Regions from separate parts of the Arthrobacter sp. zg-Y916 genome, predicted to be linked through region 1. Evidence: riboswitches for the same ligand, from Rfam matches in the RefSeq annotation. Region 1 holds a riboswitch; the other holds the start of a gene.
What was found. A riboswitch is a leader RNA that binds a small molecule or an ion and turns the genes downstream of it on or off. The one in region 1 is predicted to bind cyclic di-AMP.
Positions count from the first base shown of each region.

Region 2: it holds a riboswitch for cyclic di-AMP, as region 1 does, so the genes downstream of both, LOC59_RS06830 (LysM peptidoglycan-binding domain-containing protein) here and LOC59_RS16685 (NlpC/P60 family protein) in region 1, are expected to answer to the same signal.

Region 1 is NZ_JAJJOD010000007.1:219,234-234,725, forward strand. Features, by position in the region: gene LOC59_RS12970 (FdhF/YdeP family oxidoreductase) at 1-1,437, shown strand, start outside; gene LOC59_RS12975 (molybdopterin molybdotransferase MoeA) at 1,388-2,680, opposite strand; gene LOC59_RS12980 (DUF6457 domain-containing protein) at 2,677-2,958, opposite strand; gene mobA (molybdenum cofactor guanylyltransferase) at 3,002-3,652, opposite strand; gene LOC59_RS12990 (HNH endonuclease) at 3,652-4,149, opposite strand; gene LOC59_RS12995 (NlpC/P60 family protein) at 4,405-5,187, opposite strand; gene LOC59_RS16685 (NlpC/P60 family protein) at 5,224-6,018, opposite strand; cyclic di-AMP (ydaO/yuaA leader) riboswitch at 6,023-6,179, opposite strand; gene LOC59_RS13005 (M23 family metallopeptidase) at 6,304-7,068, opposite strand; cyclic di-AMP (ydaO/yuaA leader) riboswitch at 7,072-7,275, opposite strand; gene LOC59_RS13010 (metal-dependent transcriptional regulator) at 7,344-8,057, opposite strand; gene serC (phosphoserine transaminase) at 8,289-9,416, shown strand; gene LOC59_RS13020 (MFS transporter) at 9,467-10,741, opposite strand; gene LOC59_RS16610 (DUF3027 domain-containing protein) at 10,796-11,317, opposite strand; gene LOC59_RS13030 (cold-shock protein) at 11,333-11,716, opposite strand; gene LOC59_RS13035 (hypothetical protein) at 11,945-12,250, shown strand; gene LOC59_RS13040 (helicase-associated domain-containing protein) at 12,291-14,726, shown strand; gene LOC59_RS13045 (DNA repair helicase XPB) at 14,719-15,492, shown strand, end outside.
Region 2 is NZ_JAJJOD010000002.1:319,234-334,725, reverse strand. Features, by position in the region: gene LOC59_RS06880 (potassium channel family protein) at 1-296, opposite strand, end outside; gene LOC59_RS06875 (TrkH family potassium uptake protein) at 310-1,665, opposite strand; gene LOC59_RS06870 (hypothetical protein) at 1,960-2,208, opposite strand; gene LOC59_RS06865 (ABC transporter substrate-binding protein) at 2,567-3,721, shown strand; gene LOC59_RS06860 (FecCD family ABC transporter permease) at 3,844-4,839, shown strand; gene LOC59_RS06855 (ABC transporter ATP-binding protein) at 4,829-5,677, shown strand; gene LOC59_RS06850 (hypothetical protein) at 5,674-6,360, shown strand; gene LOC59_RS06845 (hypothetical protein) at 6,357-6,998, shown strand; gene LOC59_RS06840 (hypothetical protein) at 7,117-7,551, shown strand; gene LOC59_RS06835 (MBL fold metallo-hydrolase) at 7,595-8,266, opposite strand; cyclic di-AMP (ydaO/yuaA leader) riboswitch at 8,574-8,748, shown strand; gene LOC59_RS06830 (LysM peptidoglycan-binding domain-containing protein) at 8,752-9,654, shown strand; gene LOC59_RS06825 (CarD family transcriptional regulator) at 9,913-10,425, shown strand; gene hrpB (ATP-dependent helicase HrpB) at 10,441-13,080, opposite strand; gene LOC59_RS06815 (methionine ABC transporter permease) at 13,156-13,815, opposite strand; gene LOC59_RS06810 (methionine ABC transporter ATP-binding protein) at 13,817-14,821, opposite strand; gene LOC59_RS06805 (MetQ/NlpA family ABC transporter substrate-binding protein) at 14,918-15,492, opposite strand, start outside.

The DNA.
Region 1 (15,492 bases):
GGCAAATACCTGCTCGAGCAGGAGGAAGAGCACGGGAACGTGTTCGACCATGCCTTCATCAAGTCCTACACAGACGGGCTGGACGCCTACCTTGCCGAACTCCGCCGGACCAGCTGGGATGAAATCTGCTTTGCCAGCGGCCTGACCCGCGCACAGATCGAAGCCACCGGCGCCCGCCTGACCGCATCGAAATCCACCGTGGTGTGCTGGGCCATGGGCCTGACGCAGCACAAGCATTCCGTACCGATGCTGCGCGACATCGTTAACGTCCTGCTGCTCCAGGGCAACGTCGGCCGTCCGGGAGCCGGAGTGTGCCCGGTGCGCGGACATTCCAACGTCCAGGGTGACCGAACCATGGGAATCTTCGAGCGCATGCCGGAAGTTTTCCACGACCGGCTCGACGACGAATTCGGATTCCAGTCCCCGCGCCGCCACGGCTTCGACACCGTCAACGCGATCCGTGCCATGCGGGATTCGAAGGTCCGCGTGTTCATGGCCATGGGCGGCAACTTCATCCGCGCGACCCCGGATTCCCTGGTCACGGAGGATGCCCTGCGCAACACGGCGCTGACGGTCCAGGTCTCCACCAAGCTGAACAAGTCGCACCTGGTCCATGGCACCAGGGCCCTCATCCTTCCGGCCCTGGGCCGTACCGACCGCGACACGCAGGCCAGCGGGGACCAGCGGGTCACTGTGGAAGACTCGATGAGCGCCGTCCACGCATCCCAGGGGCGGCTGGACCCGCCCGGCCCGCAGGTCCGCTCCGAGGTTGCGATCGTCAGCGAACTCGCGGAACGGCTTTTCACCGGGACCAAAGCGCCCTTCCGGAACAACGCCCCGCAGCTGGACTGGCTGGCTGCCCGTGCGGACTACTCCGTGATCCGCCGCCACATCGAGAACGTCATTCCCGGGTTCGAGGGCTTCGAGTCCAAGATCAAGCGGGGCGGCGGAGGTTTTGTGCTTCCCAACGGCCCCCGTGACGGCAGGAAGTTTGCCACGGCGACGGGCAAGGCCCGATTCACGGCGAATGAACTGCAGTACCCCAAGGTGCCCGAGGGCCGCCTCATCCTGCAGACCCTGCGTGCGCACGACCAGTACAACACCACGGTGTATGCCAAGGATGACCGTTACCGGGGCATTTACGGCGGGCGGAGGGTCGTCTTCGTCAATGCCGCCGATCTGGCGGCGGCCGGACTCAAGGACGGTGACCTGGTGGACATGGTCTCGGAGTACGAGGATGGGGTGGAGCGGCGCGCCGAGAGCTTCCGTGCGGTCGCCTACAACACCCCTGTGGGCTGTGCCGCCGCGTACTACCCGGAGGCCAATGTGCTGGTGCCGCTGGACTCGGTTGCTGACGTCAGCGGCACCCCCACATCGAAATCGGTGATTATCCGGTTGGAGCCTGCTTCACCGGCCACGGCAGCGGCAGCGCAGTAATACTCTGGTCGGGGCTGCAGCCGCCTTCGGGTACCACCATCACGGCGTCAGCGTCGGCCAGTCCCCGCAGCATGCCTGAGCGGTAGTACTGCGAGGGCATGGCACGCCCGTCCTGGATGCGGCACGGCACCAGGCGGGTCTTGCCCGGCATCGGGTCGATGCTGACCCCTGCCAGCACATGGCGCTCCGGTGCCGCCGCTGCGCCGCGAAGCCCGTCAAGCAGCGGCTCCAGGACCGTGAACACCGCCATCATCGCGGCCAGGGGGTTGCCCGGCAGGGCAACCACAAACCGGCCGTCGGGAAGGCGTGCCAGCAGGGTGGGGTGGCCCGGACGCATCGCGATGCCGTCTATCAGCAGCTCTGCGTCGACGGACTCCAGCGCGCGGCGCAAATGGTCCGCCTCTGATGTTCCCGTGCCGCCGGTGGTCACCAGCACATCGCCGGAGGACATCGCCAGGGACGCTTCGTCCACAGCATCGGTGCTCAGCGCCGCGACGACGTCCTCCAGCCGGTCCGGAAGCCGCCGCACGGCATCAATCCTGCCGCCGAGCATTTCCACCAGCTGCGGAAGCTGGGGGCCGAAGGTGTCCCGCACCTGACCGGAGTCCGGCAGGCCGAACTCGATGACTTCGTCCCCGGTGAACAGCAGCGAAACCCGTGGGGCCCGCAGCACTGGCAGCGTGTCATGGCCGCAGACCGCAGCCAGCGCGATGTGGGCCGGGTTCAGCACCGTCCCCGCGGGGATCGTGGTTTCTTCTGCTGCTGCTTCCTCCCCCGCCGGGCGGATGTGTTCACCGGGCCGCGGTTCGTCAGCCCGGGCAGAAGGCCCCGGAACGATGGTCTGGGGATCCCCGGGACGCAGCACCCCGTTTTCGGAACGCAGCACCGCTTCTCCTCCGGCCGGAATCAGTCCACCTGTCAGGATCGGCACGGCCTGTCCCCGCTGCAGCGGACGGCGGCCCGATTCGCGGTGGATCTGCCAGCGCTCATGTTCGGGCTCTTCGGCCGTCACAAGCGTCCACGGCGGTGCTCCGGCCACGGCCCAGCCATCCATGGCGGACGACGGGTAGTGCGGCACGGGCTGGAGGGCAACGGCGTCGGAGGCAAGTGTCTGGCCAAGTGCTTCAGCCAGCGGGACCGTCTCAAACGGCAGCGGCCGGGCCGCGGCGTGGGAAGCCCGCCGTGCCTGTTCCCAGGAAGTGTTCGGCTGCAGCGGCAGAATGAGGGGTGCGGCGCCGTTCACTTCTGCTCCTGCGTCCCTGCGGCGTCGCATTCACGCTGGGCTGCCCGGATAGCTGCCCGCATGGCGAGTGCCTCATCAGCCTGCCCGCTTCCCGCAGCCAGGCCGGCTGCCAGCCCGGCGACGAAGGTGGTGAGCGGTGCAGCAGGCCGCACGACGTTGTGTGCTGCTGCTGCGGCCAAGTCGAGGACCGCGTCGATGTCCACCTCTGTGCCTTCGAGCTCCAAGGACTGCAGCAGGCGCTGCGTCCAAGCTTCAAGTTGCTGCTGCTGGGTTCCCATAGTGGCTCCTTTGTCCGTCGCGTAGCACCGGAAGCAGCAGGTTTCAGGCGGTGCGGTTACCCGGGCTGATGCCCCATCTTCCGGCATCCTCCCAGGTGTCCACGTCCGCGGTACTTCCCGCTGGAACGGCGACCTCTCTCCACTGCACCCTAGCAAGCAGGCTGAACATTGACAGATTCTCCAGTCCCTCCGGACGCGCTGCCACGCAGCGCCGCAGCTCGGCGCTCCGGTACAGCGCCGCCAGCGGTTGCGCCTTGCCCCTTGCATCGACTGCCATGAGGGAGGTTCGGGGATCCCGGGCGGCTTCAGTGAGCAGGGCGGGAACTGCACGGGCCACGCCGGGCATGTCGCAGGCCAGCACCAGTATCCATTCCGGCGCAGGGCGGCCGCGGGCAGCGGACCGCTGGTCAAGCACCGTGAGGGCGGCGCCGACTGCCGCGGCCGGGCCTGCGAACGGAGGATCCTCACGGACCCGAACGCAGTTATCCCCGTGCCTAAGCAGCATTGATTCCAGCCGGTCAGGTCCGGCGACGGCTATTTCGCGGGCTCCGGCAGCGGCGTCGAGGGTGATTTCAAGCAGGCTGTTTTCCCCGAGGACCAGCTCCGCCTTGGGCACACCCCCCAATCGGGAGGAGCGTCCGCCGGCCAGGACGACGGCGTCATAGGCAGGCGGGGGCGGTTCCGGCAGTGCCACTAGGCTGCCGTATCGCCGAGGAAGGGATTCCACTGGGCTGCGGGCTGCTCCAGCTCACGGATCTGCCACCGGGCACCCCTGGGTGGCCGGGGAGTAAAGCGCAGTTTCCATCCGAGCTGGTTCAACGTCTTGTCCCCTTTGTGGTTGTTGCATCTCAGGCAGCAGGCCACAAGATTCTCCCAGCTGTCTTCTCCCCCGCGGGACTTCGGCACAACGTGATCAACGGTAGAGGCCTGCTTACCGCAATACGCGCAGGAGTGCCCGTCCCTTCTCAGGACACCCCGCCGCGTGGCGACCGTTCCCTCGCGGTAGGGAATGTTCACGTAGCGGTTGAGGAGAATCACTGAGGGGCGTCCGAAGACGTCCGTGGGGCCGACCACCGGATCGCCGCTTTCTGCAAGCACGCTCGCTTTGCCGGTGAGCACCAGCACCAGCGCGCGCTTGAAAGTTACGACAGCCAGCGGTTCGTAGCCGGCATTCAGAACCAAGGTTCGCATGCACGTTCCTCTTCGCCTGCCCGCCGGTGCAGGCGGAGAAGCAGCCCCACCTTTACACCGCGGTACTTCGAATCTTGATTGCAAGAGTAAGCCGCGGGAGGCAATCGCGCCATTTAAGGGGAAGGAAAGGCAAGGAATCGGCGGAGTGCCGAGCGGCCGCGCCTATAGCCGGGCAGAACCAGCAAAGGACCTTCCCGAGGGGGAAGGTCCTTTGCCGGACTGTGTCAAAAGGTACTGCTAGGTCAAAAGGTACTGCTAGCCGCCAACGCGGATGTAGACGCCGCCCGAGCCGAGCTCTGCCGGGGCAACCACTGTCTGGTTTCCGAAGAAGCCGCCGTGGATGGCCTGACCGTTGCCGACGTAAACAGCAATGTGAGCCAGGCCCATGCCGCCGTCGGCGTAGTAGATCAGGTCGCCCGGAAGCGCCTCAGCTGCACCCACCGTGCGGCCGAGGGAAAGGTAGCCGGCCGGCCACCCGTGGTAGTTGATGCCTGCAGCTGCCAGGGCGTTCGTTGCCAGCATGGTGCAGTCCTGCATCACGCCCAGCTGTGCGTAGGCAGCGGCCGCGATGGTCGCGCCGACACCGGAGGCAACTGCGGGAGCCGCCTGGGCGGGTGCAGCAGCAGCTGTACCGGTGCCCTGGGCCTGCGCTGAGGGAGCGATGACCTCCTGCGACTGCACCGAGATGTCGGCGGTTTCGGCGGTTTCGGCGATTTCTGCTTCCACAACAGACTGCTCGGCAGCAATAACGCCGGGTACCTGTGCGAGCTTCAGCTCCAGGCCTGCTGCATCAGCAGGGACCTGAAGAGGGATGGAGGAGAGATCCAGCTTGCTGGTCTGCACGTCACGGGAGGTCTCCGCACCGGCAGCGTTTGCTGCGACGCCGGTGGTCAGTACCAGGCCCGAGGCTGCTGCGATGACAGCGGCCTGGCGGCCCATCGTGCCGGCGTTGGTGCTGACTGCGCCGGCCAGGGCGGTGAGGGTGCTGGTGCGCTGGACAGGAGCCCGGTGGCGCGCGCGCTCAGTTGTCGAGGTCATGGAAGGTGTTTCTCCGTAGTTTCAGGCAACCGCGCGTCAGCTGACGCGGACGAAGCTTGCGCCGGGAAGGTCGGACAGGGAGTGCAGGCCGGTGTTCATGCCGTTCAGGCCACCGGAGATGACCTGGCCGTTGCCGACGTAGATGGCTACGTGGCCGCCGGTGATTACCAGGTCGCCTGCCTGCGGAGTGCCAACCACGGCACCGAAAGCGAAGAACTGTGAGGGACCGAGGTCGCCGACGGACTTGCCGACCGAGCGCAGTGCCTTCTCGACCATGGCGGTGCAGTCCTGTGCCACGCCGATCTGCGAGTAGGCAGAAGCTACCAGTCCGGCTGCAACGCCGCTGGCGCTAACCTCGGCCGCCGGAGTGGAAGACGCCGTGGTGAGGCCGGTGGAAGCCTGTGCTGCGGCTGCGGGAGCGGCTGCGGCCTGCTGGGCTGCATAGGCTTCCTGCTGGGCGGCGAGTGCCGCTGCGGCTTCTTCGGCTGCCGCGAGCTCGGCTGCCGCAATTTCGGCGCGGATTTCGGCACCGGAAAGCGAGCCGGCAAGGGGCTCAACCGGAAGTTCGAAAGGTGCCTGCTCGGAGACCGTGACGGTCCCGTTGGAGGTCACAACGTTGAGGGGGGTGGATTCCAGTGCCTGGCGGTCAGTGGAGACCGGTGCGGCCTGCGCCGGCATACCTGCGGCCAGGACGAGGCCGGAAGCTGCGACGACGACGGCGGCCTGACGGCCGACAGATCCTGCGTTGGCGGTTACGGCTTTGGAAAGCGCCGTAAGCGGGCTGGTTTGGACTGCGGGCGCACGGTGGCGTCCGGACGTGTTTGATGACACAGTGTTTGCCTCTCCCAACGCCTGCGAGGTGAGCTGTCGGATTCGGATGGGAGTCACCCGGCTGCGGACGGCTAGGTCCAGCAACTTAACCCCTAGGGCTTCTTACGAAACCCAAAATTGGTTCCCCCGCCTCTGCCATGCGATTTTTGCGAACGGATCTCAGACAGTGGCAGAGCTCGGCGAACTGTTCGAGAGTGCCCGGTCTTTGCGAACCAGGCACGGTGACGAGAATATAACAACATCAGGGAAATGTCACGCTCAGGTCACGAAAGCGTGTTGAGCGGATCACAACCACCCAAGAGGGTCGACAGCAGTGCCGTTTACCATTACTTCGAAATGCAGATGGCAGCCGGTTGATGCGCCGGTGCTGCCGCTGGCGCCCACCAAGTGGCCGCGCTGGACCTTATCCCCCACAGACACGCTGATGGCGGAAAGGTGATTATACGTCGTCTCCACGCCATTGCCGTGATCGAGGACCACGCGGTTCCCGCCGCCGAGGGCATGCCACCCGGCAAAGGTAACGGTGCCGCTGGCTGCTGCCGTGACCTCGGTCCCGCAGGCAGCAGCAAAGTCCTGGCCGGTGTGCAGCTCTCCCGCTGCTCCCGTGATCGGACTGACCCGGTAACCGAAGGACGAGGTCTGCACCAGTTCGGATTCCAGCGGCGTGGCCAGTGTGCCCTTGGCTGCGGCCGGCGTGACGTCCATTCCGGCCACGGTGAGCCCCTGGAGCTTGGCGTCCGGATCAAACTTGCTGGTAAGCGCCGCCCGGTCGAAGCTCAGTGTGGCGTTCGGATCCGCCGACACGGCAGGTGCCGCTGACGGCATGGGCTGCTCCATCGGAATATCGGCAGCAGCGGTCGTAGGCAGGGCGACCGTCAGGACCAGGCCCGATGCCGCAGCACCAATGGCCAGCTTCTGTGCCGACGCCCCAAGGGGGCGCTGGACTGTTTCTGCGCGGCGCCGGCCTGTTGACCGGTCGGTGGAGCGTGGGCGCAGCGGTGCAGCCGGTGTTTCGGCTCTGCGCCTGCCCGAAGCTGCATGCTTCGACAAGTTTTTCCCTCTCTGCAAAGCCTGCGAAGTTAGCTGTCGGATTCGAGTAGAGAAAACTCGGCCTCTGACGCACGGGATCCGCAAGGATTCCATGCTGCTCGGAGGCTTCACCCCAAGGCAGCCCTGCTGCCGGTGATTGGGTCCTCCGCCCCTGCCTTCGAACGGTTGCACCTGCGGTCCAGTGGCAGGGTTCGGCTGTCGGACCGGTAAGCGGTGGGGTTGCTGTAGTCAGATGCAACTATAGGGTAAAAAGTCGAAAAGATACCATTCCGTTATCAGGACACCGGAATGTCGCGGGCGGGCTGCGCGACAAAGACGTGGGATGCCACTTCCGCGGGCAGTTCCAGTGCGCCTTCAATCCCGGGAACCCGCACGGAGATATAGCCGCCTACCACCTCCGCCGTAATGGTGGCGCCGGGCCGCAGGCCGGCTTCATCGAGCTGGGTCAGCAGTTCGGGATCCACCTGGATCGGTTCGGCCAGCCGTTCCAGCAGCATCTCTTCTCCCGGCTGGGCAGAACCCACCGCCGAGACCAAATTCAGGCAGCTGGTTGTCTGCGCCGAGGGCAGCCCGCCAATCGCCTCCAGGCCTGGAATGGGGTTCCCGTAGGGCGACTCTGTGGGGTGTCCCAGCAAGTCGTAGAGCCGCCGTTCCACCCGTTCGCTCATCACGTGTTCCCAGCGGCAGGCCTCGTCATGGACGTAGGCCCAGTCCAGTCCGATCACGTCGGCCAGCAGGCGCTCGGCCAGGCGGTGCTTGCGCATGACCTCCGTTGCCCGCCGGCGTCCGAATTCGGTCAGCTCCAGCTGACGGGTTCCCGAAACCACAACCAGGCCATCGCGTTCCATCCGGCCGATGGTCTGGGAGACCGTAGGACCGGAATGGCGCAGGCGCTCGGCAATCCGCGCCCGGAGAGCCACGATGTTCTCCTCTTCGAGTTCCAGAATGGTTCGAAGATACATCTCAGTTGTGTCTATGAGGTCCGTCATGACCAGCCGCTCCTAGCATTCGTGCGGAAGAGAAGGGATGGAAAACCGGCGTGGCGCAGACCGCGCCGCAGGTTCGGTTCCACGTTAGCCCATCGCACCGAACCGGGCCCAAACACCATGCCGCGGGCCACCTTAGGGCACCCGGTCACAAATAGGAACGTCACGGCCGCCGGGTGTTGAATGGAAATGTACGTGAAGTACCCTGCCAACCCGCTTGGAGCAAATACAACAATGGGCGAAACCACCGCACTTACCATCCCTGCAGATCTTCTTCCAAAGGACGGACGTTTCGGTGCCGGTCCTTCCAAAGTCCGCCCCGAACAAATGGAGGCTCTCTCCCGTGCCGGAGCAAAGCTCCTTGGCACCTCCCACCGCCAGGCTCCGGTCCGGAACCTGGTCGGCAGCGTCCGGGAGGGACTCTCCTCGCTGTTCTCCGCTCCCGAAGGATACGAAGTAGTCCTCGGCGTTGGCGGATCCACGGCGTTCTGGGATGTTGCGTCATTCGGCCTCGTGGAGAACAAGGCACAGCATCTTTCATTCGGTGAATTCGGATCCAAGTTCGCTGCGGCTACGAACAAGGCGCCTTTCCTGTCCGCATCCAGCATCATCAAGGCGGAGCCCGGAACCCGTCCCGAGGCGCAGGCCGAGGCGGGCGTCGACGTGTACGCCTGGCCGCAGAATGAGACGTCCACGGGCGTTGCGGCTCCGGTCCGCCGGGTCGAAGGTGCGGACAAGGATTCCCTGGTCCTGATCGACGCGACATCCGCTGCCGGCGGACTCGACGTCGACCTCTCGGAGGCGGATGTCTATTACTTCGCACCGCAGAAGAACTTCGCGTCCGACGGCGGGCTCTGGCTTGGCATGTTCTCCCCGGCCGCCATTGAGCGTGCAGCGCGGATCAACGCATCGGACCGCTGGATCCCCGATTTCCTGAACCTGCAGACGGCAATCGACAACTCACGCCTGAACCAGACCTACAACACGCCGTCGCTCTCCACCCTGGTGACACTGAACGCCCAGCTGGAGTGGCTGAACTCGAACGGCGGGCTGAAGTTCGCCACGGACCGCACGGCAGACTCAGCAGGCCGTATTTATGCCTGGGCCGAAGCGTCCTCCGTCGCCACGCCGTTTGTTGGCCGGGCCGAAGACCGGTCCAACGTGATCGCAACCATCGACTTCGACGATTCGATCGACGCTGCCGGGATCGCCAAGACCCTGCGCGCGAACGGCGTGGTGGACGTTGAGCCGTACCGCAAGCTCGGCCGCAACCAGCTGCGCATCGCGACGTTCGTGGCGATCGAACCCGAGGACGTCAGCGCACTGCTGCAGTGCATCGACTACGTTATCGAGCATTCCTAGCAGCAGGCATCCGGCACCCGCCGGGCAGCCGCACGAACAGGGCCCCGCCGCTACCGCGGTTTGGGGTCCTGTTCCGTTTCCCGGGTCGTCAGGTAGAGGCGCCGCCGGACGGTGCGGTCGTAGTGCAGGCGCAGATGGTGGGAACGCCAGGCCCAGACCAGTCCCACCACGGCGGTGATGATGCCCGATGCCGCCGCGACCCCAAGGCTCCACCGCGGTCCGAAAGCGTTGGACACCCAACCCACGATCGGCGCACCGAGCGGCGTCCCGCCCATGAAAATGGCGAAGTACAGCGCCATGACACGCCCGCGCATGACGGGGGTCGTCGTCGTCTGCACATAGGCATTTGCACTTGTCATCAGGGTCAGCGCAAACAGCCCGGTGGGAATCAGGGACAGGGCAAAGATCCACAGGTTCGGGGAGAACGCCGCAAGCAGGCAGGAAACCCCGAATGCTCCCGCAGCCCCGAAGATGAAGCGCAGCCGCGGGCGTTCCCGCCGGGCGGAGAGCAGTGCCCCGCAGACAGAACCTATGGCCATGATCGAGTTCAGCAGACCGAAGATTCCCGCGTCCTGGCCAAACTCGGTGCGGGCCATGGCTGCTATATATACGGCGAAGTTGAGGCCGAATGTGCCCACGATGAAGATCGCCACCAAGACCATGACCAGGTCCGGCCGGTACTTCACGTACTTCAGCCCTGCCCGGATGCGCCCCTTGCCCGGAGGCGCCTTGGGCAGCACCCGCAGCTCCGCGCTGCGCATTTTCAGCAGCGCCAGGACCATCGCCGCAAAAGTCACGGTATTGATGAGGAACACCCAGCCGGGCCCGACCGCCACGGTCAGCAGGCCCGCTGCTGCGGGGCCGACCATGCGGGCACCGTTGAAGGACGCACTGTTCAGCGCGACGGCGTTGGGCAGGTTCTCCTCGGAGACCACCTCGGAGACAAAACTCTGGCGGGCCGGGGCGTCAATCGCCGAGACGACACCCAGCGCCAGCGCGAAAGCGTAGACGTGCCACAGGTGTGCATGTCCCGAGAGCACCAGCAATCCCAGCCCGGCGCCCAGGGCAGCCATGGATACCTGGGTGGTGAGCAGGACCTTTCGCCGGTCGTAACTGTCGGCGATGAGCCCGGCCCAGGGGGCGAGCAGCAGCTGGGGTCCAAGCTGGAGCGCCATCACAATACCCATGGCCGCGGCATCCTGGTTCGTCAGGATGTCATAGACCAGCCAGTCCTGGGCCGTGCGCTGCATCCAGGTGCCGATATTGGAGACCAGGGCTCCAATGAACCAGATGCGGTAGTTGAAGATGCGAAGCGAACGGAACATGGGGGTTCACTTCTCCCTTCCGGGATCAAGAACCTGGTTCCGCCTGCTCAACTGTTATTCGTCCTCCATGGCCGCGCCGTCGGCTGCGTCCTCTTCCGGTTCGACTGCCTTTTCCTGCTCTTCAGCCCCGGTCCGGGGTTCCTCATTTTCGGGGGCAGCGTTCTCTGCGCGCTCCCCTGCCTTTACTTCTGCCTGGGCAGCAACATCCTCCGGACGGAGCCGCTCGGACCACGGAACCCATTCCGGAGCCAGGACAGAGTCCTCGGAGGGCAGCAGTCCGACTTCGCAGACCGTGGCGACCTTTCCGCGGGGAACCCGCGCAACGGTGGCGTACCACTGCCAGCCGCGGTAGCCGGCCCGATTCGCCTGGAACCGGTGGGTAACCAGCCGGTCAGCTTCAGGCACTGCCCCGATCCACTCTCCCAGCTGGACCTCCGGCACCACTTCCAGGAGCCCGGCGCGTGCCGTCTCCACGGCAGCTGCCAGCACGGCGTCCGGTTTGGAGGGCCGGCGCTGGGGCTTCCGTGCCGCGGGTTTTTTCGGCTCTTCTGGAACGAAGGTGTCGGTTGTGTTCACTGCGTGGATCTGCCCCTATGCGTCAAGGTCATCGGCGACGGCCCGCAGCACTGCAGCAACCTTGGTTGCGTGCTTTTTCTCGGGGTACCGGCCCCGGCGCAGTCCGTTGGAAATGCCGTCCAACAGTTTAATAAGGTCTTCGGTAATCACGGCCATGTCGTCAGCCGGCTTGCGCGTGGCCTTCGCCACCGAGGGCGGAGCTTCCAGGATGCGCGCGGAAAGCGCCTGCGGCCCGCGGCGGCCGTCCGCCACACCAAACTCCATGCGGGTTCCAGGCTTCACCTCGCTCACACCGGAGGGAAGTGCGGAGGCATGCAGAAAAACTTCCTGGCCGTCGTCAGTGGCCAGGAATCCGAATCCCTTGCCAGTGTCGAACCACTTGACCTTGCCGATGGGCACTTCGCTTACCTCGTTCTTAGCTAATGGATGCGGCGGTCCCGCCGCATACGGTGGTGCATCCGCAGCGAATCTCCGTTGATTCCCTGCATCGCTGTCCCAGCCGGGCGGCAGGGCACTTCCAGAGATACTACGGTGAAGTCTGTTCCCTTTAGAATATCCCGACGCTGCTAATCGCACTCCAGTGTCCGCTTTGATGGCCGGAAATTTTAGCTGTTAGCGTTAAACATCATGGACGAACGCCTCCCGCACCCGGGAAAATCTGCTGCCAACTCTCCCGGCGGGCCCGCTCATTCCGAGGGCGCCGGAGCTGCCCCCCGCACCCCCCGTTCACCGCTGCGGCTGATTGTGACGGTGCTGGCCGCGCTGCTGGCGCTTGCCGGCGTCGCGAGCCTTGCTGCCCTGCTCCTGGAAGCGCTGCGCGGCGAAAGCGTCTGGCCCGGTTTTGCTGCCGGGGCTTTCTACGCCCTGCCGATCGCTTTTGTGCTGATGGCGGGGCTGGTAATTGACTCAATCGTGCGCCGGCGGCGAGGCTGACCCGTTTGTTTTCGCCTCCACTCGGGTAACGTATTGGACGATGTCCGCGATCCGAGCATTGGCCGAAGACCTTGCAGCGCGCAGTGACGAACAACTGCGTGAGCTTTTGACCGCCCGGCCGGACCTGGTGCTTCCTCCGGTGCCGGATTTCCAGGCCCTGGCGGCCCGCGCATCCACGCGCATCAGCGTCCAGCGGGCGCTGGAAAAGCTCACGGCTCCCCAGATGCAGGTCCTCGAAGCACTGGATCTCACCACCAATGAGGACTCACACCTCAGCACAACGGCCTCCTGGCTGAAGGCCTCGATCGCCGGTTCAACCATCAAGGCCCTGGATTCGATCCTCAGTTACCTGCACCAGCTGGCGCTGCTGCGCCGTGCCCGCCCCCACCCCGGCGCCCCGAAGGCCGACGCCGGACGCCGCTTCTACCTGCCGGTGTCCGTTCTGGGTGAGGCGCTGGGCGCCTACCCGGCAGGGCTTGGCCGCCCGTATTCCACGCTCGCTGCCCAGCAGCCCGAGTTCGGGCAACGCCTCGTCGAGATCGTGGAGGGGCTGAGAAAGCGCGGCCTGCCCATCGAGAAGGCAGACACTCCCGCCACGGCGGCACATTCCCTGCATCACCTGGTCTCGGACCCGGCGGGCTGGAACGCCCTCCTGGCTGACGCACCGCCGCAGACCGGGGACCTGCTGCGCCGGTTCAAGTACTCCCCTGTCGGGACTATCCCGAAGAAGGCCGCCATCAGCCGCGCCGTGCTGGATAATCCCTCGCCGACTCCGGTCGAATGGCTCGTCGCGCACGGCCTGCTGGTGCCGCTGGATGCCCTGCATGTGGAGCTGCCCCGTCCCGTAGGCCAGGCGTCGCGCGGCCATGTCATCGTTTCTGATTTCCAGCTTGAGCCTGTGTCCCCGACACCGCGGGCGGTGCCGAATACCCTGCGCGACAACGCGGCCTTCGGAGCGGTAGCTGAAACCCTGCGCCTCATGACCGAACTGCTGGCCGTCGCTGCGGAGGCACCCATTGGAACCCTGCGGTCGGGCGGAGTGGGCGTGCGGGAGGTGCGGCGCGTCTCCGAAGCACTGCGGCTGGACCCCATGGGTACGGCCTGGCTGTTGGAGCTGGCTGCCCTCTCCGGCCTGCTGGTTCTTGATGCGGCCACCGCACGGTGGGGAACTGCCGAAACCGATTGGCTGACCCTGGACCGCGAGCTGCAGTGGCGCCGGCTGGTGGAATCCTGGCTGGAGGCAGAGCGGGCGCCCTCGCTGGTGGGCGGACCGCTGCCCGGCGGAGGAGTGATTAATGCCCTGGCCGGAGAGCTCTCGCGCCCCGATGCGCCCCTCGTGCGGCGCCGGGCCCTGGAAATGCTGTCCGAACTTTCCGCCGCGGGCGTTGGCCAGGAAACCCATTCGGCAGCGTTCGACGTCGAGGACCTGATCGGCGCACTGACCTGGCATCAGCCCAGGCTGCAGCGCAGGTTCGCCCGCCTGGTTCCGGGCATCCTCAAGGAGGCTGCCCAGCTGGGCCTCATCGGATCGGGTGCCCTCTCTGAGCTCGGCCACGCGGTGGCCGCCTCCGATTTCGGTAGGGCGACCGGAAGGCTAAACCAGGCCCTGCCGGCACCCCTGAGTTCATTCCTGCTCCAGGCCGACCTGACCGCGGTGGCACCCGGTTACCTGGATCCTTCAGTCGCCCGGCAGCTCTCCCTCATCTCAGATGCCGAGGGCCGCGGACCTGCCGCGATCTACCGCTTCTCGGCAGATTCCATCCGCCGCGCCCTTGATGCCGATATGGACGCCGCCTCGATCCTGGAGTTTTTGTCCCACTACTCTGCCACCGAGGTTCCGCAGCCGCTGCGCTACCTCGTGGAAGACACCGCCAGCCGCCATGGGCGCCTGCGCATCGGTGCAGCCTGGTCCTACCTGCGCAGTGACGACGAGGCAGCGCTCAACGCACTGGTTGCCGATCCCCGCTCCGCGCCGCTGGGGCTGACGCGGATTGCGCCGACAGTGGTTTCCTCCGCTGCCACGCCGCAGGAACTCGCACTGGCTATCCGCGGCCTCGGCTACGCGCCGGTCATGGAAGGCAGGGCCCGCGAGGCCAACGGTTCCCATGTCCGCCCCCCTGTGCCGGCACCGTCGTCGTCCAGTACCCGGGTGAACCAATGGGAACTCAGTGATGAGGACCTGGATGCCCAGCTGGCTGCGCTCCGCGGCCGCGGGCCGGCTGTGGCCAAACATAATGATGAGTCGATGCCGCTGGTAGGGCTGGAGACGCTGCGCAAGGCCATCCGCACCAAGAGTTCCGTGCGGATGGGAGTGGTGGACAGCCAGGGGAATGAACGGCAGGAGATCTTCGTTCCCCTTTCGGTAGGCGAGGGGCGGGTCAGGGTCTTCGATCCGCGGCGCGACGTTGAGCGCGTAGTGTCAATACACCGGATAATGGATGTGGAAATAGTGGAGGGCAGCCCAGCACATGGTTGACGGACCGTTGATCGTCCAAAGTGACAAGACCATCCTGCTGGAAGTGGATCACGAGAAAGCCCAGGAAGCCCGCCACGCGATTGCGGCTTTTGCGGAACTCGAACGGGCTCCCGAGCACATCCACAGCTACCGGCTGACGCCCCTGGGGCTGTGGAACGCCCGCGCCGCGGGCCTGGACGCCGAACAGGTACTCAACACCCTGCTCACGTATTCCCGTTTCCCGGTTCCGCACTCCCTGCTCGTGGACATCGAAGAGACGATGTCCCGCTACGGGCGGCTCCGGCTCGAGAAGGATCCACAGCACGGGCTGGTGCTGCGGACCAATGACTATCCCGTCCTTGAGGAAGTGCTGCACGCCAAGAAGATCCAGCCGCTGCTCGGCCCCCGGATCGACGGGGAAACCGTGGTGGTGCAGTCCGCGATGCGAGGCCAGCTCAAACAGCTCCTGCTCAAGCTGGGCTGGCCGGCGGAAGACCTCGCCGGCTACGTTGACGGAACTCCCCATCCGATCCTGCTGAACGAGGACGGCTGGGCCCTGCGCCCTTACCAGAAGCTGGCCACGGAGAATTTTTGGGCCGGCGGCTCGGGCGTGGTGGTGCTTCCGTGCGGTGCCGGGAAGACCCTCGTGGGTGCTGCTGCCATGGCTACCAGCTCCACGACCACGCTGATCCTGGTCACCAACACCGTCTCGGCACGGCAGTGGAAGGATGAGCTCCTCAAGCGCACATCGCTCACTGAAGACGAAATCGGCGAGTACTCCGGCGCG
Region 2 (15,492 bases), on a different contig from region 1:
CTCAGCAGCAGGGATACGGTCAGGATGCTGGCTGCGACATCCCCGCCGATGGCAACCACAACGCGGTCGAATTCGGGAACGGAAAGCTGCCGCAGCACTTCTGCCCTGGTCGCGTCGGCAGCGACTACATGGGTGAGCCTGCCGTCCAGGCGCTGCACTACGTCCTGCTGGCCATCGATGCCCAGCACGTCCACACCGCTGGCCATGAGTTCCAGGGCAAGGGACTGCCCGAACCGCCCCAGTCCGATGACGGCAACAGCGTCGGTATCGGTAACCCGGTCCAGGTCCCGTCCCATAAAGATCTTGAGCCTAGCCAATGATCGGCCTTTCCTCCGGGAGGCGGTACTGCAGCTTCCGCTCCTGGAATGCCAGCGCTGATGCCAGCAGGAGGGGGCCGAGCCTGCCCACAAACATCAGTATGACCAGAATCAGCTCTCCCGGCACCGGAAGGTCCGCAGACACGCCCGTCGAGAGGCCAACGGTGCCAAAGGCGGAAATCGTCTCGAAGAGCACCCGGTCCAGGGTGTAGTCGCTGATCGCCATCAGCACCAGGGTGGAAACACCAACCAATGCGCCAGCGAGAAGGACGACGGCGAGTGCCTGGCGTGTGGCATACGCGGGGAGCGCCTTGCCCAGGGCGGTGAGCTCGGCATTCCCCCGAAGCTCGGCGGCGACCATGAACACCAGTACGGCAAAGGTGGTGATCTTGATCCCTCCCCCGGTTCCGGCGGGCGCCGCCCCAATGAACATCAGCACGTCCATCCCCGCCCAGGAGAGCGGGTCCATGTCAGCAACGTCAATGCTGCTGAAACCCGCGGTGCGGGTCTGGACTGACATGAAGAACGCGGCAAGGATGCGTGACGGCCAGTCCAGGGCTCCCAGGGTGGCGGGATTGCTCCACTCGCAGACAGCTATGTAGAGGGTGCCGGCCGGAAGCAGGATCAGCGTTCCCCAGAGCACCATGCGGGTATTAATGGTCCACGCCAGCGGCCGGCCCCAGGCGCGGCGAAGCTGGACCAGGACAGGAAACCCCAATCCTCCGATGATGACGGCTGCCGCGATGGGCAGGCAGACCCACGGGTCCGAGGCAAAGTCCTCCAGGTTGCCGCTGAACAGCGCGAAACCGGCGTTGTTGAAGGCCGAAACGGCGTGGAAGATCCCCAGCCACGCCGCTTCCCCCGGCCCTTTGCCGTAACCCAGCCAGAAGCGGAGCGCGAGCAGAAGAGCCACGGCGCCTTCGGTGATTAGGGAGATGCGGACGACGCCGGCAATCACCCTGGGGGCGCTGTCCAGCTCGGGGCTTCGGCTCTCCGCTATGGCCTGGAGACGTGACCGGAACCGGAACCTGCCCATCACAGCCAGTCCGACGATGGAGGCAAAGGTCATGACGCCGAGCCCGCCGACCTGAATGAGCGCCAGGATGACGGCGTGCCCGAAGCCCGACCAGTAGACGGGAGTTTCCACAACCGAAAGACCCGTCACGCACAGTGCGGAAACAGAGGTGAAGAGCGCGTCGGAAAAGGAAACCACCCCCGGACCAGCAACGGACGCCGGCAGCATCAGCAGTCCCGTTCCGCACAGCGCAGCTACAACGAACCCCAGGAAGACCACCTGTGAGGGCCGGGACATCCTCCCGGCGGGTCCAGGCTTTGGGCTCTCAGCCACACATCGACAGTACGCCCCGTTGTTCCGGCGGGGTCAAGGCGCACGCACCAGGAACGCGGGCGCGGTCTCAAAGCAGCCGGGGCCGGGCGCCAGCTCCAGCTCGGACAGCTTGAAGACTTTCGGCGGGTCTTGCCGTTGGCCTTCACGAAATGCAGCACATATCATCGTGAAGCGCGTCGAGGATTGGCCGTGTGGCCCGGGCCGTTCCATCAGGGCAGGAACGCGGATGGCCCAGGGCATACAGGGGCGGGTCCCGTCACTGGCCAACCTGCGCACCGCCGGTAGGCCGGGAGGTTAGGACTCGACGTCGACGTAGCTGCCCCGGCGGCCGCCGGCAGAGAATGCCGGGGCATCAAAACGCGCTACATAGTTGTCGACGCCGTACCCCTGGGCCTCCCGGGAGAGGGCGCCCGTGTAGCTGCCTCCGCTGGTCCCCGGTACCGCCTGCGGCCGGTCGAAGGCAGCCACGTAGCTGCCGCCGAAGGGGCTGGTGAACCCTGCGCAGCGGGCGGAATCCGGGGCCTGGTTTTTGGTTTTGAACATGGGGTATCTCCTTGGGGCGTGGCGTTGGCAACGCTGCCCGGTGTGTGGGAATTGGGGGCGGACAGCCGTCCCGGCAAAGCGGGGGTGGTCCGGCGAAAAGTACGGCGCGAAGATCCCGCTGCGGCATAGGCCATCGGGAAAGCGCCTGGGAGTGTTGCTGGTCTTGGAGGACCGCACCAGGTGCTGCAACGTTGATACGACCGTACCAGTTATTCTGAGTAATTCATAAAAAGCGAGCCTGTTAGCTCCCTCTCACTTCCTGGGCGCAGGCATCACATTGGATAACGTCACACTTTTGTTGGCTAATATGGATTTCTGTCTTTCCGTTAGGTAAGCCTCACCAACGTATGTTGTCCGAATGGAGTCCAAGTTGTCTCGCCCTACCCCCACGCAGTCCCTCACGTCCCGCCGAACCCTGCTGGGCGGGGCGGGCCTGGGACTGCTCACCCTCGCCCTCGGCGCCTGCTCCACCCGGGAAACCGTTGCATCCGGCACAGGTTCCCCAGCGGCGTCGGGCACGGGGTTCTCGGTCACCGACATGCGGGGGAAGACGATCACGTTCGATGCACCCGTTCAGCGGATCGCCACCACGGTCATTCCGTCACCGTCCATGATCGCGGCCGTTGACGGCGGGTACGGCAGGATCGTGGGCATCAACGAGTCCACCCTGCAGGCCAACCAGCAGGGGCTGTTCGGTGAGATCTTCCCTGAAGCCAAGGCGACCACCACCATCTCCCCCTCCAGCTTCACACCCAACATTGAGACCATCACCGAACTGGCCCCCGACGTCGTCTTCCAGTGGGCGGACCAGGGCGACGGACTCGTGGAGCCGCTCGAGAACGCCGGCTTCAAGACCGTCTGCCTGCTCTATGGAACTCAGGAGTACCTCGAGACCTGGGTTCACCTCTTCGCAGACATCCTCGGCAAGCCCGGGCGCGGAACGGAAATCACCGACTGGATGCACGCGGAAATCGAGCGGCTGGAGACCGAACTGGCCTCCGTCTCCGCGCCGGTACGGGTTGTCCATCTGGGACAGTCCGGTGAGGGTTACTCCGCTTCGAACAAGGCCTCCTACATGCACTACTGGATGGAACTGGCCGGCGGGCAGAACATGGCGGCGGACAATGTGTCCACGGACAACACCGTGAGCGCCGAACAGCTGATCGAGTGGGATCCGGAGGTCATCACGCTGGGCGGCTTCGACGCCCGTACCCCGGCCGACGTCTACACGGATTCTTCCCTGGCTTCCGTCTCCGCTGTCCGCAACAAGCGCGTCTACAAGGCACCGCTGGGCGGATACCGCTGGGAGGTGCCCTGTGCCGAGTCGCCGCTGATGTGGCAGTGGGCCGCCGAGCTGTACCACCCCGAACTCACGGACCACAACCTGCGCGCAACGATGCGGGAGAAAATCAGCTACCTCTACAACTACGACGTTTCCGAGAAGCAGATCGACGCCGCCCTGCGGCTGGACATGAACCGCGCCAGCGCCGGCTACAACGTTTTCGAAGCGTAACCGTGCGCCTCAGGGAAAACGCTCCGGCGTCAACGTCCGGGACCCCCGGGCCCGCCGGGTCTGCACGGCCGAACGGACTGCTGCGCCGCCATCCGGTTCTCATCAGCGCCTTACTGCTGGTAATGGTTGGCGTCGTTTCCATGGCCGTGGGCCGGTACTGGGTTCCGCCGAACGAGATCCTGCGGATCCTTGCCGGTGAAGCCACTGGACTGTTCCCCGGCGGCGAAGGCCTGCTCCGGCGGACGTGGACCGACCAGGAGGCCACCGTCATCATGGATGTGCGCCTGCCGCGGGTGCTGCTGGCCTTCCTGGTCGGCGGGGCGCTGGCCCTGGGCGGAGCCTGCCTCCAAGCCCTGTTCCGCAACCCGCTGGTGAGTCCAGACATTATCGGAGTCACGTCCGGCGCCTCGTTCGGCGGCGTGCTTGTCCTGACGCTGGGCCTGTCGGGCGGCTGGATGGTGGGCGGTGCGTTTGGCTTCGGCCTCGCGGCCCTGGCGTTTGTGCTCTTCCTCGCCCGGCTCGGGCAGGGCGGGCGCATGCTCATGATCGTCCTTGGCGGGATCGTCGTCGCCGCCTTCTTTAATGCCCTCGTCTCCTTCATGACGTACATCGCGGACCCCTATTCGGAGCTCCCCTCGATCGTCCACTGGCTGCTGGGCTCGATTGCAGCGGCCAGCTACGAGAAGGTACTGATCGCACTGGTTCCGATCGGAGTCGGTGCCATTGTGGTCCTGGCACTGCGCTGGCGCCTCAACGTCCTCTCCCTGGGGGACGACGACGCCGCGGCCCTGGGCGTCAATCCGCACCGCTCGCGGCTTCTCCTGCTCTGTGCGGTGGCACTCATGACCGCCGGAACAGTCGCCGTCGCCGGTGCCGTGGGCTGGGTTGGGCTGGTGGTTCCGCACCTGGCCAGGCTCTGGGTGGGTTCGGACCACCGCGTGCTGCTCCCTGTGTCGCTGCTGCTCGGCGGAACCTACCTGATCCTGATCGACACGTTGAGCCGGTCGATCACCAGCAGCGAAATTCCACTGGGCATCCTGACGGCCATCATCGGTGCACCCGTTTTCGTGGCCCTGCTCGCCCGCTCACAGAAGAAGGCAATGTTCGATGGAAACTAAGTCGCTGCTCCCGAAGGCAGTATCCGCTGCCGGCGCCGGATCTGCACTGCTGCAGGTCCACGACCTGGGGTTCCGTTACTCCAAACTGCGCCCCTGGCTCTTCCGCGGGTTGGGCTTCAGCATGGAACGCGGAGAAATCCTCTCCATCCTGGGACCGAATGCCCGCGGCAAGACCACCCTGCTCAAATGCCTTTCCGGGCTGCTCAAACCGGTGGAGGGGACTCTCTCAGCCGGACCTGCGATCGGCTACGTACCGCAGGACCACGGCTCCGGCGTCGACTTTACCGTCGAGGACATGGTGCTGATGGGCCGCACCCGCCACCTCCGCGCTTATCAGGTGCCGCGCAGCGAGGACCGGGAAGCGGCCGGCGCCGCCATGGAACGCGTGGGCGCAGCTGACTGGGCGCACCGGCACTACTCTGAACTCTCCGGCGGACAGCGCCAGCTGGTCCTGATCGCACGCGCACTGGCGTCCGGGTCGGAGCTGCTGGTGCTCGACGAGCCGGCCTCGGCGCTGGACCTCCGCAACCAGTCCAGGGTGCTCACCGTGCTGGATTCCCTGGCAGCTGAGGGCATGGGTGTCATCATGACCACGCACCACCCGGACCACGCCCTGCATGTTTCCCGCAATGCCCTGCTCTTCGTCGGTGCACACGACACCCGCTGGGGACCGGTGGAGGACCTCCTGACCGGGCCGGCGCTGTCCGATGTTTACGGGCTGCCCATCTGCACTCCGACCGTTGACACTGTCTCGGGGAACCGCACCATTGCGGTTCCCGACTTCGGTCCCTCCTGCCGGCGCACCTGCGCCGTCGACCTCCGAAAGGACCTCCCATGACCATCATCCGGCTGACCGGATCAACCCCCATGCGCGGGCTCGCTGAACCCGGATGGCGCGGCGCCATTGAGGACACCGACGCCTACGACCTCGCCGATCCGGCCAGGCGCATCAAAATCCTCTCCGCCGGCGCACTGATCATCAGCGGCGCTGCCGACCACGTCATGCTGCACCGGCACCGCGAACACCTGACCGGGTTTGTCCGTGACGGCGGACGCGTGCTGGTCAACGGCCAAGTGGTCCTGCCTTTCATCGACGGCCTGTGCCGGTGGCTGAAGCTGGACTACCGCAGCCCCTGGGACCTGCGCCCGCATGCCCTTTCCGATCACCCCGTCTGGAACGGCGTGGACTACCGGGACCTGCATTTCCGCACGGGTGTCCCCGGGGTCCACACGTATGAACAGCTCCAGGAAATCGGGGTGGCCGGCTTTTACGGCCGCGGCTACCATTCCCCGCTGCCCGAAGGCGCAGCGGCCGTCACGGGCATCGGCCCGAACTCCCTTCCCCTGGATTACACCTATCCGCTGGGCAAGGGCGAGGTGCTGGTCCATGGCGGCCTGGATCTCGAGGGCTTTGCGGACGAGCGCTACAGCTCCAGCAGGCTCGGCCCGAACCTGGTCACATGGCTGAGTGCCGGGACCGGCACCATCGGCTCCCGCACTCCCGAGGAAGTATCAGCATGAACACTCCACGCATCGGCCTGCTGCACTGCGGAACCTTCCCGGCGCTGCGCACGCTTGAAGACCCGGCGCTGCAGCCGTACCGGATCGAATCGGTCTATCTGCCCGGTTCCGCCCCCGAGGATCTGGCGGAACTGGACGTTGTACTGGTTGCCGACCGGCTGCACCCCGGGCAGCGGGCACGCTTTGAACCCGCTGTCCGCGCAGCGCTCCAGGACGCGGGCAAAACCGTGATCATACTTGGCGAAAACAACGTCGAGGACTGGCTTCCCGGCGTCGGTTATACCTTCCGCCCCACCGTCTTCTGGGCCTGGCGGACCGGTACGGATACCGGCACCAGGATGCGCCTGCCCGAGGACCCCCTGTGGGAGTTCTTCACCCGGCGCGCAGTGGACTGGCACCACCACGGGCTGCTGCACCCCCCGGAGGGTGCCCGCTCGCTGGTCACCATGGAAGAGGACGGCACGGATAGCGGGGCCCTCCTGTACCTGGATGAGGTGAACCAGCCCGCCCGCCTGCTGGTTACCACCATGGACCCGGTTTACCACCACGGTTCGGGCTTTATGCCCGGTGCCACCCAGCTGCTTTACTCGCTGCTGCGCTGGGTTTCCGCCACCCACCGGCCGTCCGCCGCTGCCTAGGTCCGCTGTCTGGATCCGCTTCCGGTGCCGGGAGCTTTGGACGCCCCGGCACCGGAAGGGAAACCTTGGGAAGCGTTGCTGCCCGGGCGGGAGTGGTTGACCCGGCTAGAGTTGACACATGAGCAACACGCCCGCCCGGGCCCGCAAGTCTGTCTTTTTCCTGATCCCGCTTGGCGCCCTCGCAGGCATGGCATTGGCCCTGCTGAACTACCAGCAGCGCTTCGCCTCCGCGGTTGAGCCGGGCGAGGAGGCCCGCTTTATCCTCTGGACCCTGATTGGCGGTGCAGTGCTGGGCGGTTCTTTCGCATGCCCGGCCAGTGTGGCCGCCTTCCTCAGCGCGGGCGCGGGAAAATCCGCACGATTCTGCGCAATCGCTGCCGGTCTCGCGCTGGCCGTGTGCTGGTTGCTGTATGCCGGAGTCTCGTCCGGCACTGCACCCACGGGCCTGCTGTTGGCTGCAGCTGTGCTAACCACCGCCGCCGGCGCAGTCTTCGTCTGGCTCACTGCACGGTCTGGCTCACTGCACGGCGGAACCGGGCCAGACCCCCGGTGAGTTCTTCCGCTCAGGTGAGTCTCGCCAGGCAGGTCTCGGAAGTCTAGCCCTGGCGGTACGGTCCGCCGACCATCCGGGCCAGGGCATCAGCCGGGGAAGCCACCTCGGCGCCGTGCGCGAAGAGAATCCGATCCGGCCCCAGGTCCGCAATCCGCTCCAGCGACTCTTCAGCCAGTGCGGCATCCGCCGTAAAGGCCTCCGGCCCCCGGATCACTTCGCCACTCTCCGTACCCGCGGCATCACCCATGAACAGGGTTCCGGTTGGCTCGTGGAAGAGACTCACGTGGCCCTTCGTGTGGCCCGGAGTGGCTAGCACCCCAAAGTCCTGGATGACAGCCCCCTCGCTTATCGGCGTCACCCGTCTCGGGGCACGTATATCCATGGAGTCCGGACCGCCGGCGTAGATCGCAGCGTGCGGCGCCCGCTCAGCAACCGCAAAGAGTGATCCCACGTGATCCATATGGAGGTGGGTTAGCACGATATCCCTTACGTCCGCGAACGTTCCCCCCAACGCCTCGACGGCAGCCGCGATGCCGTCCTCCGTTCCGGGCAATCCTGTGTCAATGATCACGATGCCGGCTGGTTGTGCCACGGCATAGCACCGCACGTCCATAACCAGTTCGGCAGCACCGGCAACCCCGGCGGGGATGACCACTTCCCGCACCACCTCTTCAACGGGCAGGTGCGTCCCGCCCTCACCGGATTGTTCGCTCATCGCGCGCCTCCTTCGTTGCAGTTCCGGGCCTTCAAGCGTATTCCCGCCAGCCCGGCGCGGACCCCCTAAACCCAAAATGACCCATGGAAAGCGGACATTCTCCGGGGCTGTTTGGAGTTGGCACCTGGGTTGGGAGCCCAGTGCCCAAGTGGCTGCAGTGACAGGAAAGATAAGCTCGCTGCTCTAATACCTGCGTGATCTACAGAACACAATGGCAACACGCCGTCGTTACCGAATTGCAATACAAATGGAATGCCTGTTAGTGTCCTTGGCATGCCGCAGAACCTGATGCGGCGCCTTGGCTTGTTACCTAACTCTGCCGCTAGCCAAGGACCCTTTTGCACCACGACGGCAGGGGCGGGGGAACCAATTTTTTGGGTCCTTTCGAATCCTTGGGGTTAAGCCGGACGGTTGAGAACCGTTCGCCGGGTGACTCCCATCCGAACCCGACAGCTCACCTCGCAGGTATAGGGAGAGGTAATTCCTTGTTCATCAAAACCAATCGCGGACGCCACTGTGCCCAGACCAGCGTCTGGACCACCATCGCAAAGGTCGCTCCGGGCAAAGCCCGGACTATCGGCGGAACCGCCGCAGCCGTCGTAGCAGGCTCCGGCCTCATGTTCGGCATGGCAGCCCCTGCCCAGGCCGGCGTCGTTGTGAACGACTCCGCCCCTGCAGCACCCGTAGCCGCACCGGTCCAGGCCGCACCCGTGGCAGAGCCCGTTGCAGCGCCGGTAACCGAAGCTCCCGCAGCTGTGGCAGCCACCACGCACACCGTTGTCGCCGGGGACACACTGAGCCAGATCGCCGCCAACTACGGCGTTTCCCTCGACAGCGTGTTCGCCCTGAACGGCCTGTCCATGGCGTCCATCATCTACCCGGGCGACGTCATCACCGTCGCCGGTGAAGCCGCAGCCCCTGCTGTTGCTGTTGAACCAGCCGCGGCCTACGCTCCGGTCCAGACTTACACCGCACCGGTGGAAACCTTCGCTGCACCGGCGCCGGCAACCTACACGGACTACGCGGTCAGCACGCAGGCCACCTCCGTAGCGCCCGCTGCATCCATCGGCGGCAACGCCAGCATGCTGAGCTCCGCCTACGCCCAGCTCGGCGCCGCACAGGACTGCACCGTCCTGGTGGAGCAGGCACTCCGATCCATTGGCCACACTGTCGGCGATCTGGCACCCGCCCAGCTGGCTGCCTACGGCACCCCGGTTTCGACCCCCGAGCCCGGTGACATGATCTACTACGCCGACGGCGGCATGGGCCTGGCCCACATCGCCATCTACATCGGCAACGGCCAGGCCATCCACAGCGGCTGGAACGGCAGCCAGACGGTTGTCCAGTCCGCCAACGTTGGCTCCGGCCCGGTGTACTACCGCGCCTAAGGAGGCGTGCAGCGCCTTCGCTGCCGCCCCGCGGAACGCCCCGTCCCTGCCAAGGGAAGGGGCGTTCCGCGTTTGCTGAGCAGCCTGCGGCGAAAAGCCGGAAAGCGCACCCCGCCTCCCGTCCTACCCGCGACCACTCGGCCGAAGCATGAAATAATAAAGCGGTGAGACTCGCGTTGCAGGCGTCCCCTGAACGCTCCTGCCTGACAGGCAGCCGCCCCCACAAGACCGGCTTCGATGCAGCCAAAGGGAAACACATTGACGTTTAACGAAGGACAGACAGTAGTCCATCCCCATCACGGCCCCGCAACGATCCTCAGGGTCGCCACGCGCAAGGTGCGCGGAGTCGAGACTGAGTACCTTGTCCTGGAAATCCACGCCAACAAGCTTCAGGTATGGGTGCCCAAGGACAAGGCGGGCGACGTCGGCCTGCGCCGTGTCCTGAACGGAACCCAACTGCAGCAGTTGATGGAAATCCTCAAAGGTGCAGCCGATGCAGAAGAAGCACAGTGGTCCCGGCGGTTCAAGGAAAACACTGAACTGCTGGCCAGCGGCAGCATCAATGACGTGGCGCGGGTGGTCCGCAACCTCACGCTCCGGTCGCTCGACAAAGGGCTTTCCCACGCAGAGCGGGACATGCTCCGCCATGCCCGGCGGCCGCTGCTGACCGAGATTTCGCTCTCCCTGGCCGTATCCGAAGAGGAAGCCTCCGCGGTGCTTGACGGCGTATGGGCCCCGGCCGGCAGCTCCCTGGCGGAGCCTGTCACGTAGGCCGTCCGTCCTTTTCTACATCCGGGCCTTCGTCCGGGCCGTCGCCACGGCGGACCAGGGGTCCTCAGGCCACGGATGCCGGGGGTAGCGTCCGCGCATTTCGGCACGCACCTGGCTGTACGGCCCGGCCCAGAAGGACGCCAGGTCATCGGTGACGGCCAGCGGCCGGCCTGCCGGGGACAGCAGGTGAAAGAGGATCCTCGCCCTGCCGCCGGCCAAGCGCGGAGACTCTGCCCAGCCGAAGCATTCCTGAAGCTTCACCGCCACCACCGGCCTGCCGCCGTCGTCGTCCACTTCCGGATAGGTGATCTGCACTTTGGAGCCGCTGGGAACCAAGAGGCGCTCCGGGGCGAGTTCCTCCAGCCGTGCGGCCTCGGGCCACGGCAGCAGGCGCCGGAGCGGATCCAGCAGGTCCACCCCGGAGGCGCGTGCCCCCTGGGACAGATCCTCCAGTTCCGGGCCCAGCCATTCCTGGACGCGCTCGAGCAGGGCAGATTCGGAAACATCGGGCCAGGGCGCACCCACCAGCCGGTGCAGCAGCCCCAGCCGGCGCCGCAGGGCATCAGCTGAAGGCGAGAATCCCAGGATCCCCAGCCCTTCGCGCTGCAGTGCCTGGGCGACGGCGGTGCGGCCCTCCGCGGGTGTCGGCCGGACCGGCGTGGACTCCAGCTCGATGCTGCCCAGCCGCCGCTGCCGTCGTGCGGCAACCTTCCCGTTCGTAAAGACAGCGGTCACGGATTCGCTGAGCAAATGCGACGCCGCGGCCTCCGCCGTGCCCGCCTCCAGCGGAGCAGCGGCCCGGATGACGGCGCCGGTGCCGGCAGCGGCCCTCCCCTGGGCACGCGTGACGTCGGCGATCGCCAGCCATTCACGGCCAGCCAGCGAACTCTGCGGAGGCAGGCCCGCACGCGTTCCTGACGCCAGCAGGTACTGGTCCCCCGCGCTCCCCGCCACCCGGCGGGCCACCCGCGCCGGAAACGCCAGCGCCACCATGTAGCCCACGGATTCCCAAGGTTCACGCTGATGCCCGGTCCGGCTGTCGCTGCCGGTCCCTGAATCCAGGGCGTGTGTACGGGCCAGGCGTTCCATGCGCCGCACTTCAATGGACCAGGCACTGGCTCCGGGTTCGGTTCCTGCCCGCAGGCCGGAGAGGAGCCGCCCAAGGTCAGAGCCCGCCGGCCGGTAGTCGCCGGCAACCATGGCGGTGATTTCCGCCGCGGCCCGGTCACCAATCACGCGCGTTCCGTCCAGCAGGGCGCGGGCAAGCTGCGGGTCTGCAGGGATGCGCGCCAGCTTCCGGCCGGCGGGCGTCGCCAGTCCTTGACTGTCGATTGCTCCGATGCCGCGCAGCACCTTCTCCGCGTCTGCGACGGCAGCCGGCGGCAGCGGGTCGGGAAGCCTCAATCCGCGCCCGCCGGGAGTTCCCCAGCAGGCCAGGAGAAGGGCAGCCGTCGTAAGGTCCGCGGCGGCGGCTTCCGGCGTGGCCTGCGCCGGAGCGGCGGCGTACGCGGCCTCCGGATAGGCGCGGACCACTGTTCCGGGGCCCTGGCGCGCTGCACGGCCGGCACGCTGCTGCGCCGAGGCCCGGGAACAGCTGACGGTGACCAGGCCGGACATTCCCCGGACTGCATCGCGCCGCGGCTCACGGGCCAGCCCGGAGTCCACCACCAGCCGTACTCCCGGCACAGTCAGGGAGGACTCGGCCAGTGAGGTTGCCACGATAATCCGCGGCCGACCGTGCGGCAGGCGTCCGGAAACTGCGCGGTCCTGTTCTGCCGGGCGTACCTGTCCATGCAGTTCCACCACGTCGGCAGCGTTTCCGGCCAGGTGCTTCAGCCGGGAGGCCACGTGCGAGACTTCGCGGGCACCGGGAACAAAGACCAGTGCGTCAGTTTCCGGGTCCGCTGCCAGCGCGCGGGCATGGGCGTCTGCCGCTATTCCGGCAAGTTCGTCCAGGAATCCGCGCGTCACTCCGCGCTCGTCCAGGCGGGCGGCCCTGGTGGGCTGCCAGCGGACGTCCAGGGGATGAAGGACCGAGGGACAGTCGATCACCGGCGCCGGGGAAACTGAGCTTTCAGCGGCTATGATCTCGGCGAAGCGAGAGGTTTCCAGCGTCGCTGACATGGCGATGAGCATCAGGTCTTCACGGAGTTCCCGTACTTCGGCCAGCATGCCCACCAGCAGATCGGACTCCAGGCCGCGCTCATGGACCTCATCCAGGACGACGGCAGCGGTGTCTTGGAGCGAAGGATCAGCCAGGAGCCGGCGAAGCAGGATGCCCGGGGTCACGAATTCCACCACGTTGTCCGGGCCGGCGAGGCTTTCGCCCCTGACGGTGTAGCCGACGGCACCGCCTGCGGCCCCGCCGTCGAGCGCCGCCAGCCGCCGGGCTGCCGCCCTGGCCGCAACCCGCCGCGGCTGGGTCACCACTACCCGGCGGGGGCCCTCAGTCCGTGCTGCCAGGTTGGCAGCCAGCGGGGGCACCAGGGTGGTTTTACCGGTACCCGGGGGCGCCTGGACGACGGCGTTCCCGCTCTCCCGCAGCGCAGCGGCCAGCTCGGAAAGCGAACGCGCGAAGACCAGCCCGGCACCGATGCGGTCCAGGTCAAAAGGCCCGCTCTGATAGCCGGCGGCAGACGGTCCAGGAACACTCACCCCACCATTCTCCCCTCCCGTGCGTACCGTCCCGTGCACCTCCGCCACGGCGGGACGGTGATCTGAGGTGAGCTGCTACCTGCGGAGCGCCTTTCGGGCCGCCTGATTGCCCAGGAACTGCACGAGCTGCACCAGGACGATGATGACTGCGACGGCGGCCCAGGTGACCACCGGATTGAACTGCCGGTAGCCGTACTGGATGGCGAAGTTGCCCAGTCCCCCGCCGCCGACGTAGCCGGCCACTGCGGACATGTCCACGAGGGCCACGAAGATGTAGGTGTAGCCCAGGATCAGCGGACCAAGTGCCTCCGGAATGAGGATCGTGAAGATGATCCGCCGCCGCCCGGCACCGATGGACCGCGCTGCCTCGATGACTCCGGGCTGCACGGTGAGCAGGTTCTGCTCCACGATGCGGCTGATGCCGAATGCTGCGGCAAGCGACAGCGTGAAGATGATCGCGTTGTTGCCGATCCCGCTGCCGGTAACGGAGCGGGCCAGCGGCTGGGCCGCGGCCAGGAAAATGATGAAGGGGATGGGCCGGAAGATGTTCACGAGGACGTTCAGCGTGCCGAACACCGCACGGTTGGCCAGCAGCGCTCCCTGGCGCGTCGTGTAGAGGCCCATGCCGATCAGCAGTCCGCCGATTCCGCCGAACAGGAGGCTCAGGCCCACGATGTAGAGGGTCTCTCCGATAGCAGTCCACAGCTGCGGGGTCAGGGGTATGAGGTCTTCCATGTCAGTTCAGCTCCGTCACTTTGATGCCGTGCCCGACGGCGGCAAGGGCGCCGTCGATCGCCTGGTCGGCGCCCTTGAGCGCCAGCGTCAGGTGGCCGAACGCGCGGCCGGAAATGTCATTGATGCCGCCGTAGACCAGTTCGAACTCCACTCCGGCGGCTGCCAGTTCAACGAACACGTCCGACTGGGACGCGCCGCCGTCCCGGAAGGACAGGGTGACCATTCTTCCCTCGTGCCTGTTTCGCAGCGTCGCCAGGTCGGCCGCTGAAGGAACGCCCCGGACCACAGTGGAAACGAACTTCCGTGAGGATTCCTCGCGGGGGTTGGAAAACACCTCGAACACTTCACCCTGTTCCACGATCCGTCCTCCGTCCATGACGGCGACCTTGGTGGCCAGGTTCTTGATGACGTCCATTTCGTGGGTAATCACCACGATCGTGATGCCCAGCTCGCGATTCACCCGGCGCAGCAGTTCCAAGACCTCATGCGTGGTCTCCGGGTCAAGGGCCGACGTGGCTTCGTCTGCGAGGAGGATCTTGGGCGACGCTGCCAGGGCGCGGGCAATGCCCACGCGCTGCTTTTGCCCGCCGGAGAGCTGCTCCGGGAAGTTGTCCGCCTTGTCCGTGAGTCCCACGAAGTCCAGGAGCTCGGCGGTCCGTGCGGCAATTTCAGCCCTGCTCCGGCCCGCTACCCGCAGCGGATAGGCCACGTTGTTGCGGACGGTTTTGGAGTTAAAGAGGTTGAACTGCTGGAAGATCATCCCGATGTCCAGGCGCAGCTGCCGCAGCTGCCGCTCCGGGACGCCCGTGACCTGCCGGCCGTCGACCGTGATGTCGCCGGAGGTTGCAGTCTCCAGCGCGTTGATCAACCGGACCAGGGTGCTTTTTCCCGCTCCGGAGTAGCCGATGATTCCGTAGATTTCGCCGGCTTCGATCTCCAGGTTGATGTCCCGCAGCGCCGTGACCGGCTCTTCGCCCCGGCGGGCGGGCGGGTAGGTCTTGGACACGTCGCGCTGGGAGTTGCGGGCGTGGTTTCCCGAGCCCCCCCCCCCCCCCCGCCCCCCCCCCCCCCCCCCCCCGGGACGCGGTGGAACGGGCAGGAACTAGTCCAGGTTTTCGATGTCCTGCTGGACCTCGGCGAGCGAATCGCGCAGGTCCTGGACCGGGACCTTCAGGAATTCGGCGGTGTTGCCTGAAGCCTCCTGGACACCGTCCTGGACAGCCTGCGTTTCCTGGTAGATCTGCACGAGCTTGAGGTAGGTCTCGTTCTCCTCCTCGCCGGCACGCGCTGCGAAGATGTTGACGTACGGGATGGCCTTGGGATCCGACGGATCGTCCTGGGCAATGGCGTCTTCGGCCTTGAGGCCCGCGTCTTCGACGAAGTCGTTGTTGACGATCGCTGCTGCGACGTCGGGAAGCGACGTGGGGGTCAGGGAAGCCTCGAGGGTGGTCACCTTGACCTTTGACTTGGCTTCGTCGAGGTCGTCAAGGGTCGCGAAGACGCTGCCGCCGTCCTTGAGGCTGACCAGCCCGGCTGACTGCAGCACCAGCAAGCCGCGGGCCAGGTTGCTTTCGTCGTTGGGCACCGCCACCGTCGAGCCCTCGGGGATGTCTTCCACCGAATCGTACTGGGTGGAGTACAGGCCCAGCGGGTAGATGGCCGTGGAGCCAATCGGTG